2 regions of the Serratia nevei genome follow, and region 1 is predicted to be linked to the other one. Evidence: predicted binding sites of a transcription regulator. Region 1 holds the regulator's gene; the other holds the start of a gene.
The links. Region 1 encodes ArgR, which controls arginine synthesis, uptake and breakdown. Its sites were predicted from a motif close to ANTGAATAAAAATACANT; they were not measured.

Region 1 (8,726 bases):
CCGCGGTGCGATTGAGCAAGGTAACGGTCGTCATCTGTTGGAGCCGGTACTGCAGGCGATGCAACAATGCGGTTCGCTGGAGTACACCCGCAAACGCGCCGAAGAAGAAGCCGACAAGGCGATCGCCGCGCTGCAGGTCTTGCCGGCATCGGAGCACCGTACGGCGCTGGAGGGCCTGGCCCATCTGGCGGTGCAACGCGACTTTTAAGAAATATTAATTTCTTAAAAACCATCAGGCCCGCGTACGCGGGCCTGCCTAGCTATTGCTCTCTTCGTCGATGCGCGCCAACAGGCCGCCGATCCCTTCCCGCATCAGGAAAGCCACCATTTTCTCGCGCTCGCTCTCCGTCAAATGGTAGTAATACTCGATCCAGACCGCCAACGGATCCTGACGCTCTACGTCATATACCGCCCCGTCCTCCTTCAGCACCAGCAGGTTACGCACGTTTGAAGGCAGGCTGTCGATATGGTACTCCAACGCTTTTCCCTGCACGCCTTTACGCCTGCGGCTGATCCAGCCTTCGCGCCGGGCCATCAGATTAATTCCCTGTGGTGAGGAAGGTAATCCTGCGATGCCTGTCAGTTCCTTGGCGGCAAACCACTCGTTTTTCATGGCCATCATCTCTGGGCAATAGTGGGCAACGTCATTTTTGGAAATTACTTGGGTATTTTTTTGGAAATTTAATGGTATTCTGGTTTCTGAATAAGCGATTCACGTTGTGCAAACGCCTAACCTTGACCCGTTAGTTATACCACTAACGCAACTTTGGCTAATCAGAAAAGGAATGTAAACATGAATTCAAGGAACCCAGATTGGCATCCGGCAGATATCATCGCGGCGCTCCGCAAGCAGGGCACCACGCTGGCGGCAGTGTCGCGCAAGGCCGGATTAAGCTCATCAACGCTGGCCAACGCGCTGTCGCGCCCGTGGCCAAAGGGGGAGTGGCTGATCGCCGAAGCGATAGGCATCCACCCTTCGGAGATCTGGCCAAGCCGCTATTACGATCCGCGCAGCGATTGCCTGCTGGATCGCAAGGCACGCATCAAATCGTGAACGCGGGGCAAAAAAAACCGCCGGAACAGCGTCCGGCGGCGTTTATCGGCTGACTATCGGCAACGATCAGTTATTGATGAACTTCTCGCCCAGCTCGATATCTTTGTGCAGCACGTCCAGCATCTCGTTCAGCGCTTTCTGCTCGAAGGCGCTCAGGGTGCCGATATCTTTGCGCTCTTCAACGCCGTTTTTGCCCAGTACCAGCGGTTGTGCGAAGAAGCGAGCGTATTTGCCGTCGCCTTCAACGTAAGCGCATTCCACCACGCCTTTCTCGCCCTGCAGCGCACGCACCAGAGACAGACCGAAACGTGCGGCCGCCTGGCCCATGGACAGCGTTGCAGACCCGCCGCCGGCTTTGGCTTCCACCACTTCGGTGCCGGCGTTCTGAATGCGTTTAGTCAGATCCGCCACTTCCTGATCGGTGAAGCTCACGCCTGGGATCTGCGACAGCAGAGGCAGGATGGTCACGCCAGAGTGGCCGCCGATGACCGGCACGTTCAGCTCTTCCGGCTGTTTACCTTTCAGCTCGGCCACGAAGGTGTTGGAACGGATGATATCCAGCGAAGTCACGCCGAACAGTTTGTTCTTGTTGTAAACGCCGGCTTTTTTCAGCACTTCCGCCGCGATGGCGACCGTGGTGTTAACCGGGTTGGTGATGATACCGATGCAGGCTTTCGGGCAGGTTTTCGCCACTTGCTCAATCAGGTTACGCACGATGCCGGCGTTAACGTTGAACAGGTCAGAGCGATCCATGCCAGGCTTACGGGCCACGCCGGCGGAAATCAGCACCACGTCCGCACCGTGCAGAGCCGGGGTCGCGTCTTCGCCGCTGAAGCCTTTGATTTTAACTGCGGTTGGGATGTGGCTTAAGTCGACGGCAACGCCTGGGGTAACGGGGGCAATGTCGTAGAGAGAGAGTTCAGAACCTGAAGGAAGCTGGGTTTTGAGTAGAAGGGCGAGGGCCTGGCCGATACCGCCAGCAGCACCGAGAACTGCAACTTTCATCCTATACTCCTTTATTATCTTAAATATATAAAGCGCCGTGAATGTGTTGGTTACGGACCTTAAGTTATTACACCTTTAAAAACAATAAATTAGCCAATTCTTGCCTGCAGGTGTAATAAAACGGCCGCTGTCGCGTCCATTTTAGATTAAATCGCTTACGCATGAAGGGCATAGCGCACATTAATCAAAAATAGTGCGAGGTTATTCACGAGCAAGTTAACCGGCCGTTACATTACACCCTTACGCAACATCAGAACAACATCATTTTAATAACATTTTATTTACCACCGCAGGCCGATTTTCCGTCGTCAAAAGGGCATATTCATCGCTGCCGGATTTTGTTAAAATGCCGTCCTTTCCTCGCCGCCCGGTCATGTTTATTTTCTTTGGGTCGGCCTTTGTTGCATAAAAATTCATCTATATGCATAATCATGACTTCCACTATCAACATTCCACGGTGCAAAATGCGTAATCCCGCAAAACAGGAAGATCTGATCAAGACGTTCAAAGCGTTATTGAAAGAAGAAAAATTCAGTTCTCAAGGCGAGATCGTTTTGGCGCTGCAAGAAGAAGGCTTCGAAAACATTAACCAATCCAAAGTATCGCGCATGCTGACCAAGTTCGGCGCGGTACGTACGCGCAATGCCAAAATGGAAATGGTGTATTGCCTTCCTGCCGAACTCGGCGTGCCGACCACCACCAGCCCATTGAAGAATCTGGTGCTGGACGTCGACCATAACGACGCCGTCGTGGTGATCCACACCAGCCCGGGCGCCGCGCAGCTGATCGCTCGCCTGCTCGACTCATTGGGTAAATCCCAGGGCATCCTCGGCACAATTGCCGGCGACGATACGATTTTCGTCACCCCCTCCAACGGCTTTACCGCTCAGAAACTGCATGAAGCTATTCTGGGCGTGTTCGAGCAAGAGCTGTGAAACCTGGCGCTAACAAAGTGCGGCTGTAGCCCGCACTTTGTTAGCGCTTCTTTAACCCCCGCGTTACCTTCCCTGCCTTCAACCGCGTTTAACACTGCTTTTTTATCCCTCAGCAACACATTTCCATGACATCTCCATGTAACCAGCAGTACCCACTGTGATCTTCCGCACTTTTGGTCAAAAGCACTTACCTCATTGAAATTACATAAATTTAACATCAAAAGATCGTTTTATGAGCGTTTTTTATTCCTTATGGTTATAAAAAATAAGGATCATGAGGTTAAAGTTTCACTAGCAACTGTTAGCGAACTATTAATTTTTCGCGTTACTAGCTGTATACTCATTTTCGTGAACTGAATCACAGTTCGTTGGAACTGATAAAAGAATACGATGAGGTGAGATGATGAAAATTAAAACTACCGTTGCAACCCTGAGCGTTCTGTCCATGCTTTCATTTGGTGCATTCGCAGCACAATCTGTTGACGCAACTCAGGCCGCAAAACTGCAGCCGGCCGGTGTGATCACCGTGAGCGGCGTTGCCGCAGCGCCTTCCGACATTCGCCAGGCGCTGTCCGACAAAGCTGACGCCAAAGGGGCAACCGCTTACCGCGTGATCGAAGCCCGCAATGACGGCAACTTCCACGCGACCGCTGAAATCTACAAATAAGTACCGGCATTACCCGGCAACGGGCAATACATCTCTGGAATCAAACGCTGTCGTAACGGCCTTCAAGAATAAAAATCGCTGCCAAGCCCTTCCAGGCTGTTATGACCAAGGATCGCTATCATGAACATGAAAACTACTGTTGCTGCACTCGGCCTGCTGTCTGTCATCTCCTTCGGCGCTTCTGCCGCCCAGTTGGTGACTAACGATCAGACCGCCAACCTGCAATCTATCGGCACCATTACCGTCAGCGGCATCGACGGCGCGCCGACCGACATTCGCCAGGCGTTGTCGGAAAAAGCCGACGCGAAAGGTGCGACCGCCTACCGCGTGATCGAAGCGCGTAATGAAGGCAACTACCACGCCACCGCCGAGATTTACAAATAACAACTCTGGGAACGGCTTTGCAGAGCTGATTACCCTCGTCACTGCCACTGCCGAGTTCTGACGCAAACGCCGATTTCCCAGAGACCCTCTCGTCGTCCTATCCGACGAACCCCGTTGCCCTCGCTCGCGAGGGCTTTTTTATGGACGTAAAAAAGGCCGCGAATGCGGCCCTTGGATTGTCTGATGCGGCGGAGCGATCAGTAGGTGACTTTCGGTTCCTGCTTTTTCGCCAGCGCGTCCAGCAGGCGATCGTGAATGCCGCCGAAGCCGCCGTTGCTCATCACCAGAATGTGATCGCCCGGCTGTGCGGTTTTCACCACCATGTCCACCAGCGTGTCGAGATCCGCGCTCCAGTGCGCCGGCTGCACGCAGGCATCCGCCACTTCCGCCACCTGCCACGGAATGTGGTGCGGCTGGAACAGGAACACTTCGTCGGCGCGGCCGAGCGAAGGCGCCAGATCGTTTTTGCTGATGCCCATTTTCATGGTGTTGGAGCGCGGTTCCAGCACCGCCAGAATGCGCGCCGTGCCGCCGACCTTGCCGCGCAGCGCGGCCAGAGTGGCGAGGATCGCCGTCGGGTGGTGTGCGAAGTCGTCGTAAACCGTGACGCCGTTGGCTTCGCCACGCAGTTCCAGACGGCGGCGGGCGTTGATGAAATCGCCCAACGCGCGGCAGGCGTCCGCCGGCTGCACGCCGACATGACGGGTGGCGGCGATGGCCATCAGGCCGTTATGCATGTTGTGCTCGCCCACCAGCGCCCAGTTCACTTCGCCGACCTGTTCGCCGTCGAGGAACACCGCGTAATGGCTGGCGTCCGGCGTCAGCTTCTGCGCGCGCCAGGTGCCCTCTTCCCCCACCAGCTCCTGCTCGCTCCAGCAGCCCATCGCCATCACCTGCTTCAGGTGGCTGTCGTTGTCCGGCAGGATGATCTTGCCTTTGCCCGGCACCAGACGCACCAGGTGGTGGAACTGTTTCTGGATGGCTTTCAGATCGTCGAAGATATCGGCGTGATCGAACTCCAGGTTATTCATGATCAGCGTGCGCGGGCTGTAGTGCACGAACTTGGAGCGCTTGTCGAAGAACGCGCAGTCATACTCGTCGGCCTCGATCACGAAGAACGGGCTGCCGCCAAGGCGAGCCGAAACGTCGAAGTTGCCGGGCACGCCGCCGATAACGAAGCCGGGCTGGTAGCCGCAGGCCTCGAGGATCCAGGTCGCCATGCCGGCGGTGGTGGTTTTGCCGTGGGTGCCGGCAACCGCCAGTACCCAGCGATCGCGCAATACGGCGTCGTGCAGCCACTGCGGGCCGGAAACGTAAGGAATGCCACGCTCCAGCACCGCCTCCACGCACGGGTTGCCGCGCGTCATGGCGTTGCCGATGATCACCAGATCCGGCGCCGGATCCAGCTGGGCTGGATCATAACCCTGAATAAGATCGATCCCCTGGTTCTCCAGCAGCGTGCTCATCGGCGGATAGACGTTGGCGTCCGAACCGGTGACGTCATGCCCCAGTGAGCGCGCCAGCATCGCCAACCCGCCCATAAAGGTGCCACAGATCCCAAGAATGTGAATGCGCATAGGTTTCTCATGTGAGTGCATCGAATGTCGGCATATTCTAACGCTCAGAATCGTCCAGAAGAAATGGATTTGCCTATGAATGGCGCGCATCTTTGGGCTACACTGCACGCGAAAACGTTGGCGGTTTGTTAACAGGCCGCTATCCATCCGTAGATTCAGGGATTGTGTCATGAAAACGTTAGGCGAATTTATCGTCGAGAAACAGCACGACTTCTCGCACGCCACCGGCGAGCTGACCGCGTTACTTTCTGCAATTAAACTGGGCGCCAAAATCATCCACCGCGACATCAACAAGGCCGGCCTGGTTGATATTCTGGGAACTAGCGGGGTGTCCAACGTACAGGGCGAAGTTCAGATGAAACTGGACCTGTACGCGAACGAAAAACTGAAAGCGGCGTTGAAAGCGCGTGGTGAAGTTGCGGGTATCGCTTCCGAAGAAGAAGATGAAATCGTGATATTCGACGGCGAGCGAGCTGAAAATGCCAAGTATGTCGTTTTGATGGATCCGTTGGACGGTTCGTCCAACATCGATGTCAACGTCTCGGTCGGTACGATTTTCTCTATCTACCGTCGCATCACGCCGGTCGGCACGCCGGTGACCGAGGAAGACTTCCTGCAGCCGGGCAGCGCCCAGGTCGCCGCGGGTTATGTGGTTTACGGTTCGTCCACCATGCTGGTGTACACCACCGGTTACGGCGTCCACGCCTTTACTTATGACCCGTCTCTGGGCGTGTTCTGCCTCTCCCACGAGAAAGTGCGCTTCCCGGCGAGCGGCAACATGTATTCCATCAACGAAGGCAACTACATCAAGTTCCCTCTCGGCGTGAAGAAATACATCAAATACTGCCAGGAGCAGGATGAAGCGACGCAGCGCCCTTACACCTCGCGCTACATCGGTTCTCTGGTGGCGGACTTCCACCGCAACCTGCTGAAAGGCGGCATCTACATCTACCCAAGCACCGCCAGCCACCCGCAAGGTAAGCTGCGCCTGCTGTACGAATGCAACCCGATGGCGTTCCTGGCCGAACAGGCCGGCGGTAAGGCCAGCGACGGCAAAAACCGCATTCTGGACATCACGCCGGTGAAACTGCACCAGCGCGCGCCATTCTTCGTCGGCACCAAGTCGATGGTAGAAGACGCAGAACGCTTCATCGCCGAAAACCCGGACGAGTAACGCGTTCTTTGCAAGGGTTCGGCGCCACGCCGAACCCTTATCGCCTTACAGCTTGAACGCCGCCATGCTCTGCGCCAGCAGCTGAGCCTGATCTTCCAGCGAGCGCGTCGCCGCCGCCGACTCTTCCACCAGCGCCGCATTCTGCTGCGCCACCTGATCCATCTGCGCCACCGCCAGGTTCACCTGTTCGATGCCGCTGCTTTGTTCCCGCGTCGCCGCCGAGATCTCACGCATCAGCGCCGTGACCCGGCCCACTTCGCCGGTGATGCCGCTCATGGTCTGCGCCGCCGACTCCACCATCTGCTCGCCTTCCTGCACCCGGTTTTGCGACGCTTCGATCAACCCTTTGATCTCTTTCGCCGACTGGGCGCTGCGCTGCGCCAGATTGCGCACTTCGCCGGCCACCACCGCGAAACCGCGGCCCTGTTCGCCGGCACGCGCCGCCTCTACCGCCGCGTTCAGCGCCAGGATATTGGTCTGGAAGGCGATGCCGTCCATCACGCTGATGATGTCGGCGATGCGGCGCGAGCTGTCGGTGATCGCCTGCATCTTGCTCATCACCTGGCTGACCACGTCGCTGCCCTGGTTGGCGATATCGGACACGCTCAGCGCCAGTTGGTTGGCCTGTTCGCAGTTCTCGGCGTTCATTTTCACCGTCGAGGTCAGCTGTTCCATGCTGGCGGCGGTCTCTTCCAGCGAAGCGGCCGATTCTTCGGTGCGCTGCGCCAGATGCAGGTTGCCGGCCGCCAGTTCGCGTGAACCGGTGTCGATCTGGCTGCTGGCGTCACGCACTTTGCTGACCGAACTGGCCAGCGCCTGCTGCATGCGCTGCATCGCCCGCACCAGGCGGCCCATCTCGGTATCGCCCTCACCGCGGATCTCATGGGTCAGATCGCCGCCGGCGATGTGTTCCAGCTGCGCGATGGACTCGTCCAGCGGGCGCAGAATGATCACCCGCAGCGCGAACCAGGCCAGCACCGCCAGCAGCACGCTCAGCAGGCCCGCCACCACGATCAGCGAGATCTTGGTGCTGGCGTTGTTTTCCGCGTCATACACCTGCTGCGCGCCAAGCTTCATCGCGAAACTGCGGAAATCGCTGAGATCCTTTTCGAACGCGATGCTCAGCGCGGAGATGCGCGTTTCCTGAATGTGATAATACTCATCGATCTTGCCGGCCTTGATGGCGGCGGCCATCGGCTTCACGCCCTGCTCCAGATAGGCGCGGTAGCTGTTTTGCAGGCGGTTGGAGAGTTCACGGCCGCGATCGGTCACGGTGCCGACGCCGACAAAGCGCGCCATTTCCTTGTTCGACTGCTCGAGGTAACCGTAGATGCGGCCCACGGTGGCGTCGGAGACATCGACCTGGCCGATCTCCCGTTGGCGCACCGCCAGCGAGGCGGCGGTTCGGGCGCGCAGCGTCAGGTTGGAGCTGTTGGCCAGCGAGCCCAGCTCTTCGCCGAGGATCTGGTTAAGGGTATGGATCGAGCGCGATCCTTCGTTAATCGCGTTGACGCCAATAACGCTGACCATGATCAGCAGCATGGTCATCAGGCTCAGCAGGGCGATCAGCCCAGCCTTCACCGTAATCTTTTTTAGCATGAGTTCTTCCCGGCTTCAGAATAGTGAGATCAGACGTAGTAGGGGTGGCAAAACGCGGAGCCAGCTTTGCTGGCTCATTATTGTTTGTTGAAGTTATCGGCAGGCGAAGGCAAAACTTCATGCCGCGGCGGGATTAATCTGGAAATTCTCCGTGCGTCGGCACGCTGGGTTTTCAACGATGAAAAGGGCAGGAAATCGCAAAAGAGTCCGCTATAATAGCCGCCACTCCATTTCTGGTTTGATGATTAAAGGAAACCGACATGAGCTTGAATCTGGTCCCTGCTGGCAAAGACCTGCCGGAAGACATCTACGTAGTAATCGAAATCCCGGC
Region 2 (8,726 bases), 560 kb from region 1:
CGCCGCTGCCCAGCGGGCTGACGTCCAGCCGTTTCAGGGTATCCTGCAGACGGCTCTCATCGCGCGCCAGCATCTCGACATAGGCCAGGCACCAGTGCGCGAAAGTCACCGGCTGCGCGCGTTGCAGGTGGGTATACCCCGGCATCACCGCATCCTGGTTGGCTTCGGCGGTCTCCACCAGCGCCTGCTGCAGCTGGACGATCGCCTGATGCAGATCGCCGATCTGCTGTTTGCACCACAGCTTCAGATCGGTCGCGACCTGATCGTTGCGGCTGCGGCCGGTGTGCAGCTTCTTGCCCAAATCACCGACCTTCTCGATCAGCTTCTGCTCCACCCAGCTGTGGATGTCTTCGGCATCGCTTTGGACGATCGCCAAAGGGTCGGCCTGGACCTCCGTCAGTAGCGCATTCAGCGCCTGCTCCAGCTGCTGTTGCTCCGTTGCCGTCAACACGTTAACGGTCACCAGCGCCTTCGACCAGGCCACCGAGCCCACGATATCCTGCTCCGCCAGGCGATAATCGAACCGCAGCGAATCGTTGAGTTGCTTGAACCGCTGATCCGCCGCCTGAGTGAACCGTCCACCCCAAAGTGCCATATCTTACTCCTGAATTTTTATGCGAAAGGGCGCAGCATGCTGCGCCCTTGCAGAGTCACGCCAATCGATTATTTATTCTTTTTCTCGTTCAACGCGCGGATGCGTGAAGACAGAGAGAACAGGCGAATAAAGCCGCCCGCGTGGCTGTGATCGTAAACTTCGTCTTCGCCGAAGGTGGCGAACTCTTCGGAGTACAGGCTGTTGGCCGATTTCTTCTGGGTCGCCGTCACCTGGCCTTTGTACAGCTGCAGCACGACTTCGCCGTTCACCTCTTCCGCCAGCGCTTCGGCAGAAGCCTGCAGCGAGCGGCGCAGCGGCGCGAACCAGCGGCCGTCGTACACCACATAGGACATCTCCAGGCCCAGCTGCTCGCGCCATTTGAAGCTGTCGCGATCCAACACCAGCTGTTCGACGGCGCGCAGCGCCGCCACCATGATGGTGCCTCCCGGGGTTTCATAGCAGCCGCGGGATTTGATGCCCACCAGGCGGTTTTCCACGATGTCGATACGGCCGACGCCGTGCTTGGCACCCAGCGCGTTCAGGGTTTCCAGGCACTGGTAAGGCGACAGCGCTTTACCGTTAACCGCCACAACGCGGCCTTTCTCAACGGTAACGGTCACCTGCTCAGGCTGATCCGGCGCTTCCTGCGGATCGACGGTCCATACCCAGCAATCTTTGTTCGGCGCATTCCACGGGCTTTCCAGCACGCCGCCTTCGGTGGAGATGTGCCAGGCGTTCTCATCGCGGCTGTAGATTTTTTCCAGCGACGCGGTGGTCGGAATGTTGCGCTCTTTCAGGTAATCCAACAGCGCTTCACGGGAACGCAGGTTCCACTCACGCCACGGCGCCACCACTTTCAGCTGCGGCGCCAGCGCGGTGTAGGTGGTCTCGAAACGCACCTGGTCATTGCCTTTGCCGGTCGCACCGTGGCACAGCGCGTCGGCGCCCACTTTCAACGCCAGCTCGACCTGCGCCTTGGCGATGATCGGCCGCGCCATCGACGTGCCCAGCAGGTAGCTGCCTTCGTACAGGGCGCCGGTCTGCAGCACCGGATAAACGTAATCGCGGATAAATTCTTCACGCAGATCCACCACGTGACATTCAGAGGCACCGGACTGCAGGGCTTTTTGCTCCACGCCTTCCAGATCGCTGCGCTCCTGACCGATGTCCGCCACGAACGCCACCACTTCACAGCCGCCGTAGTTCTCTTTCAGCCATGGAATGATGGCCGAGGTATCCAGGCCGCCGGAGTACGCCAGAACGATTTTTTTGATGCCTTGGTTTTGCATGATCTATTCCTTTCTAATTCTAAAATTAAGCGAGGATCCGGGTGCCAATCGACACGCCGTTAAACAAAGCAGGAAGCTGATCGGCATGGCGCCAGCTGGCGATATCCACCGGGCGGCCGAGGGTGCGGGCCGCGTCGAGCGCCGCATTCACCTTCACCACCATACCATCGGTGATGATGCCTTGCGCGATCAGTTGTTCCGCTTTTTGCGCCGTCATTTCCGCAATGCGTTGCCCCTTGCCGTCGAGGATGCCGCTGACGTCCGACAGCAGGATCAGATCCGCCCCCAGCGTCGCCGCCAGCGCCGTCGCCGCCTGATCGGCGTTCACGTTCATTAACTGCCCTTCGGCGGTGATGCCGATGGAGCTGACCACCGGCAGGTAGCCGGCGCTCAGCAGGGTATTGAGCAGCGCGGGCGAACCGGGCTGCGCGTTGCCGACGTGGCCCAATGCCGGATCGAGCGGGGTCACGACCGCGCTGCCGCCATCCGCCAGGCTCAGGCCGACGGCGTTGATTTGGTGTTTAATCGCCCACGCCAGCAGCGTTTTGTTGGCGGTGCCGGCCAGCGCGCCGGTGATGATGTCGATCTGATCGGCCGGCGTGACCCGCAGGCCGTTCTTTTTCACCACCGGCAAAGAGAGCTGCTTCATCAGTTCGTCCACCACGCAGCCGCCGCCGTGCACGATCACCAGCGGGCGCTGATGCTGCTGCCGGTAACTGTCCAGCGCGGTAAACAGGCGCTCCAGCGCTTCTTCACTGTCTAATAACACGCCACCTAACTTGATAATTAACGGGTTCATTGCTGTTTACTCACGCTGGTTTAAAGGAGTGACTGGGTTTCCGGGAAGCCGAAACGGATATTCAGGCATTGCACCGCCTGCGCCGCCGCGCCTTTCAGCAGGTTGTCTTCCACCGCTACGGCGATCAGATGCTCGCCCTGCACCGCAAAACCGATGTCGCAGAACGGCAACCCCACCACCGCTTTCAGCGCCGGCACGCCCTGGTCGTATAACCGCACCAGCGGCTTGTCGTCATAGGCGGCATGATAGGCGGCCGCGACGTCCTGCGCGGTCACGCCGGCCTTCAGGCGGCAGGTGATGGTTTCAAGGATACCGCGCGGGAAGTTGCCCAGGTGCGGCGTAAAGATAACCGGCACGCCCAGGTGCGCGGCGATCTCCGGCTGGTGCCGATGAGTGAAAATACCGTACGGCTGCAGGCTCACTTCGCAGAAGCTGGTGGTCATGCTGGCCTTACGACCGGCGCCGCTGACGCCGCTGGTGGCGTTGATCACCGGCCACTGGTCGAGGTTCAGCAGCTGCTTCTCGATCAACGGCTTCAGCGCCAGCTGCGCCGCCGTCGGGTAACAGCCCGGCACGGCAATCAGCTGCGCCTGTTTAATCTTGTCGCTCTGCCACTCCGCCAGGCCGTACACCGCCTGCTCCAGCAGGGCGCCATGCTGATGTTCGAAACCGTAGTACTGGCTATAAAAACCGGCGTCCTGCACGCGGAAGGCGCCCGACAGATCGAACACCACGCAGCCCGCCGCCAGGAAAGCCGGTGCGATATCGTGGCTGACTTCATGGGCGGTGGCGAGGAACACCACGTCGATGCCCTGTGCCGCCTTGGCAACGTCGGTCAACGGCTGCAGCGGCAGATCGACGATGCCTTTCAACTGGGGATGGAGATCGGAAAGCAACTTTCCTGCATCTGCACTTTGCGCTGAAACCGCTAAAGCGGTTATGTTCATGTGTGGGTGGCGATTCAGGTAAGCCGTGAGCTCCGCTCCGGCGTAACCGCTGGCACCAACGATCAGCGTATTCAACATGTGGCCTTTCACCTTCTAAACTGACGTGCGGTCGCTTGCGACCCAGGTAACAGGGCTAGCCAGCGTTGTTGCGCCGTTCACCCACGGAGCCAGGCGTTGATGCTTTTATAAACATCCGGGTATCGGGTTCCCTTACGCTTCGGCTTACTGTATTTTTATTCAAAATAAATGCATGAATATTGATACTATCCTAACCAAAGGCTGTCAACAGTGAAGATGAAATTACCTCCATTTATTGAGCTGTACCGGGCGTTGATCGCAACGAAGTCGATCAGCGCCACCGATGCCGGCCTCGATCAGAGCAATGAGGCGTTAATCAACTTGCTGGCCGGATGGTTTGCCGACCTGGGCTTTCGCGTCGACGTACAGCCGGTGCCGGAATCGCGCCACAAATTCAACCTGCTGGCCAGCATCGGCGAAGGCAGCGGCGGCCTGCTGCTGGCCGGCCATACCGATACGGTGCCTTACGACGAAGGCCGCTGGACGCGCGATCCGTTCACCCTGACCGAGCACGACAACAAGCTCTACGGCCTGGGCACCGCCGACATGAAAGGCTTCTTCGCCTTTATTCTGGATGCGGTGCGCGACATCGACGCGAGCAAACTGACCAAGCCGCTGTACATTCTGGCTACCGCAGATGAAGAAACGACGATGGCCGGCGCACGTTATTTCGCCGCCTCCACCGCCATTCGGCCGGATTTCGCCATCATCGGCGAACCAACCTCGCTGCAGCCGGTGCGCGCACACAAGGGCCACATGGCCAACGCCATTCGCATCGTCGGCCAGTCCGGCCACTCCAGCGATCCGGCGCGCGGCGTCAACGCCATCGATCTGATGCACGAATCCATCGGCCACCTGATGGAGCTGCGCAAAACCCTGCAGGAGCGCTACAACAATCCGGCGTTCGCCGTGCCTTATCCCACCATGAACTTCGGCCATATCAGCGGCGGCGACGCGGCCAACCGCATCTGCGCCTGCTGTGAGCTGCACCTGGATATCCGCCCGTTGCCCGGCATGACGCTCGACAACATCAACGAGCTGATGCATCAGGCATTGGAGCCGGTGAGCCAACGCTGGCCGGGCCGCCTGACCATCGAAGAGCTGCACGCGTCGGTGCCGGGTTACGAATGCCCGACCGACCACCGCATGGTGGCGGTGATCGAGGAACTACTGGGCACCCGTACACAGGTGGTCAACTACTGCACCGAAGCGCCGTTCGTGCAGCAGGTCTGCCCGACGTTGGTGCTCGGCCCCGGCTCCATCGATCAGGCCCACCAGCCGGACGAATACATCGACACCGCGTTTATCGAACCGACGCGCAAACTGTTGGGCCAGCTGGTCAATCACTTTTGCCGGCAATAAACCCGACATTTAACAGGGGAAATGCTTTATGCTTTCCCCTACCTCAAAATAAGTATAAAGCGGCGAAATAAGCCACGCTGATAACCGACGCGCCGTAATTAAATTTCAGAAAATGCGCCGATTTTGATGTTTTTTTGCTAAAAATAGTGTCAATTGACGATTGGACAGGAACGCGATGTGATCAGGCAGGCGGTCTGCGCCTGACGCGTGAAATTTATTTACAAGATAAAAATCATACAGAACTGGGTCAGGGGTTATATGAACGAACAATATTCGGCAATGCGCAGTAATGTCAGTATGCTCGGCAAATTGCTCGGCGATACCATCAAAGAAGCGCTGGGCGAGCATATTCTCGATCGCGTTGAGACCATCCGTAAGCTTTCCAAATCTTCACGCGCCGGCAACGAAGCGCATCGCCAGGAGTTGCTCTCCACCCTGCAGAACCTGTCCAACGACGAGCTGCTGCCGGTGGCGCGCGCCTTCAGCCAGTTCCTCAACCTGACCAACGTCGCCGAGCAGTACCACAGCATTTCGCCCAACGGCGAAGCCGCCAGCAACCCGGAAGCGCTGGCGCAGCTGTTCAGCCGCCTCAAAGACAAAAAGCTCAGCGACAAAGAGCTGCAGCACGCGGTGTCGCAACTCTCCATCGAGCTGGTGCTGACGGCACACCCGACGGAGATCACCCGCCGCACCCTGATCCACAAGCTGGTGGAGGTGAACACCTGCCTCAGCCAGCTCGATCACAACGATCTGGCCGACTACGAGCGCAACAAGATCATGCGCCGTCTGCGCCAGCTGGTGGCCCAGTCGTGGCACACCGATGAAATTCGCAAACATCGCCCCTCCCCGATCGACGAAGCCAAATGGGGCTTCGCGGTGGTAGAAAACAGCCTGTGGGAAGGCGTGCCGGCGTTCCTGCGCGAGTTCAACGAGCAGTTGGAAAACTCCATCAATTACAGCCTGCCGGCGGAAGCGGTGCCGGTGCGCTTCACCTCCTGGATGGGCGGCGACCGCGACGGCAACCCGAACGTGACCGCCGAAATCACCCGCCATGTGCTGCTGCTCAGCCGCTGGAAAGCCTGCGACCTGTTCACCCGCGATATCCAGGTGTTGGTCTCCGAGCTGTCGATGACCGAATGCACCCCGGAGCTGCGCGCCCGCGCCGGCGGTGACGAGGTGCAGGAACCGTACCGCGAAATCATGAAGCAGCTGCGCAGCCAGCTGATGAGCTCCCAGGCTTATCTGGAAGGCCGCCTGAAGGGCGAGCGCGTGCTGAAGCCGCATGACCTGCTGGTGAACAACGAGCAGCTGTGGGAGCCGCTGTATGCCTGCTACCAGTCGCTGCAGGCCTGCGGCATGGGCATCATCGCCAACGGTCAGCTGCTGGATACCCTGCGCCGCGTGCGCTGCTTCGGCGTGCCGCTGGTGCGCATCGACGTGCGCCAGGAAAGCACTCGCCATACCGAAGCCATCGCCGAGCTGACCCGTTATCTGGGGCTGGGCGACTATGAAAGCTGGTCGGAAGCCGATAAACAGGCGTTCCTGATCCGCGAACTGAACTCCAAGCGCCCGCTGGTGCCGCTGAAGTGGCAACCGAGCGCCGACACGCAGGAAGTGCTGGAAACCTGCCAGGTGATCGCCGAAGCGCCGCAGGGCTCGATCGCCGCCTACGTGATTTCGATGGCGCGCACGCCTTCCGACGTGCTGGCAGTGCACCTGCTGCTGAAAGAGGCCGGCTGCCCGTTCGCGCTGCCGGTCGCCCCGCTGTTCGAAACCCTCGACGATCTGAACAACGCCGACGACGTGATGACCCAGCTGCTGAACATCGACTGGTATCGCGGCTTTATTCAGGGCAAACAGATGGTGATGATCGGCTACTCTGACTCGGCGAAAGACGCCGGCGTGATGGCGGCTTCCTGGGCGCAGTACCGCGCGCAGGACGCACTGATCAAAACCTGTGAAAAGGCCGGCGTGGCGCTGACGCTGTTCCATGGGCGCGGCGGCTCCATCGGCCGCGGCGGCGCACCGGCGCATGCGGCGCTGCTGTCGCAGCCGCCGGGCAGCCTGAAGGGCGGCCTGCGCGTCACCGAACAGGGCGAGATGATCCGCTTCAAATTCGGTCTGCCGGAAGTCACCATCAGCAGCCTGGCGCTGTATGCCGGCGCGATCCTCGAGGCGAACCTGCTACCGCCGCCGGAACCAAAGAAAGAATGGCGGGCGTTGATGGACGATCTGTCCGAGACCTCCTGCCGAATGTATCGCGGCTACGTGCGTGAAAACCCGGACTTCGTGCCTTACTTCCGCGCGGCCACGCCGGAGCTGGAGCTGGGTAAACTGCCGCTGGGCTCACGCCCGGCCAAACGCAAGCCGAACGGCGGCGTGGAAAGCCTGCGCGCCATTCCGTGGATCTTCGCCTGGACGCAGAACCGCCTGATGCTGCCGGCCTGGCTCGGCGCCGGTGCCGGATTGCAGGAAGCGGTGAAAGCCGGCAAGCAGGCGGAGCTGGAGGCGATGTGTCGCGACTGGCCGTTCTTCTCCACCCGCATCGCCATGCTGGAAATGGTGTTCGCCAAAGCCGACCTGTGGCTGGCGGAATACTACGATCAGCGCCTGGTGGATAAATCGCTGTGGCCGCTGGGCCAACAGCTGCGCGATCAGCTGGAAAGCGACATCAAGGTGGTGCTGACCATCGCCAACGATGCGCACCTGATGGAAGACCTGCCGTGGATCGCCGAATCCATCGCGCTGCGCAACGTTTATACCGACCCACTGAACGTCTTGCAGGCCGAGCTGCTGCATCGTTCGCGTCAGCAGGAGCAGCCGGACGCCCGCGTCGAGCAGGCGCTGATGGTCACCATCGCCGGCGTCGCCGCCGGGATGCGCAACACCGGCTAGTGAGCCTAATCGCGGCCCCGTTTATCGGGGCCGTTTTTTTATGTCTTGTCTTGCCCACAAAAAAAGGGCGCCGCGGTAAAGCGACGCCCTTTTTCAATGGAACAAGCCTGTCAGGCAGCGGCCACCGGGCGCACGCCCAGCGTGTGGCAGATGGCGTAGCTCATCTCGGCGCGGTTCAGCGTATAGAAGTGGAAATCTTTCACCCCTTCGCGGCTGAGGATCTTCACCATGTCCATGGCGATGTTGGCACCGACCATTTTGCGGGTCTCCGCATCGTCGTCCAGCCCTTCGAACATGCTGGTCATCCAGCTTGGCACCCGCACGTTGGTCATGGTGGCGAAGCGCTGCAGCTGCTTGAAGTTGGACACCGGCAGAATGCCCGGTACGATTTCCACGTCGATACCGGCGGCGACGCAGCGGTCGCGGAAGCGCAGGTAGCTCTCGACGTCGAAGAAGAACTGGGTGATGGCGCGACTGGCGCCGGCATCGATCTTACGTTTCAGGTTAATCAAATCGGCCTGGGCGCTCTTCGCCTCCGGGTGCACTTCCGGGTAGGCAGCGACGGAAATGTCGAAGTCGCCCACATCTTTCAGCAGCGCCACCAGATCGGTCGCGTACATTTCCGGCTTGCCGGCGCCCGGCGGCAGATCGCCACGCAGCGCCACGATATGGCGGATGCCGCTGTTCCAGTAATCGGTCGCGATGTCGCGCAGCTGCGTCGGGCTGGCGTCGATGCAGGTCAGGTGCGGCGCCGCCTCCAG

Region 2: argC (N-acetyl-gamma-glutamyl-phosphate reductase) is a predicted target of ArgR. The motif match lies at 3,855-3,872, and genes of this name have one in related genera.

What each region holds. Positions count from the first base shown of each region.
Region 1 is NZ_CP149940.1:395,455-404,180, reverse strand. Features, by position in the region: gene ispB (octaprenyl diphosphate synthase) at 1-208, shown strand, start outside; gene V8N38_RS01855 (DNA-binding protein) at 257-613, opposite strand; gene V8N38_RS01850 (helix-turn-helix domain-containing protein) at 794-1,054, shown strand; gene mdh (malate dehydrogenase) at 1,121-2,059, opposite strand; gene argR (transcriptional regulator ArgR) at 2,524-2,994, shown strand; gene yhcN (peroxide/acid stress response protein YhcN) at 3,398-3,661, shown strand; gene yhcN (peroxide/acid stress response protein YhcN) at 3,782-4,045, shown strand; gene mpl (UDP-N-acetylmuramate:L-alanyl-gamma-D-glutamyl-meso-diaminopimelate ligase) at 4,243-5,622, opposite strand; gene fbp (class 1 fructose-bisphosphatase) at 5,792-6,796, shown strand; gene V8N38_RS01815 (methyl-accepting chemotaxis protein) at 6,842-8,395, opposite strand; gene ppa (inorganic diphosphatase) at 8,656-8,726, shown strand, end outside.
Region 2 is NZ_CP149940.1:5,177,354-5,186,079, forward strand. Features, by position in the region: gene argH (argininosuccinate lyase) at 1-595, opposite strand, end outside; gene V8N38_RS24695 (argininosuccinate synthase) at 664-1,884, opposite strand; gene argB (acetylglutamate kinase) at 1,910-2,683, opposite strand; gene argC (N-acetyl-gamma-glutamyl-phosphate reductase) at 2,704-3,708, opposite strand; gene argE (acetylornithine deacetylase) at 3,925-5,070, shown strand; gene ppc (phosphoenolpyruvate carboxylase) at 5,329-7,965, shown strand; gene metF (methylenetetrahydrofolate reductase) at 8,076-8,726, opposite strand, start outside.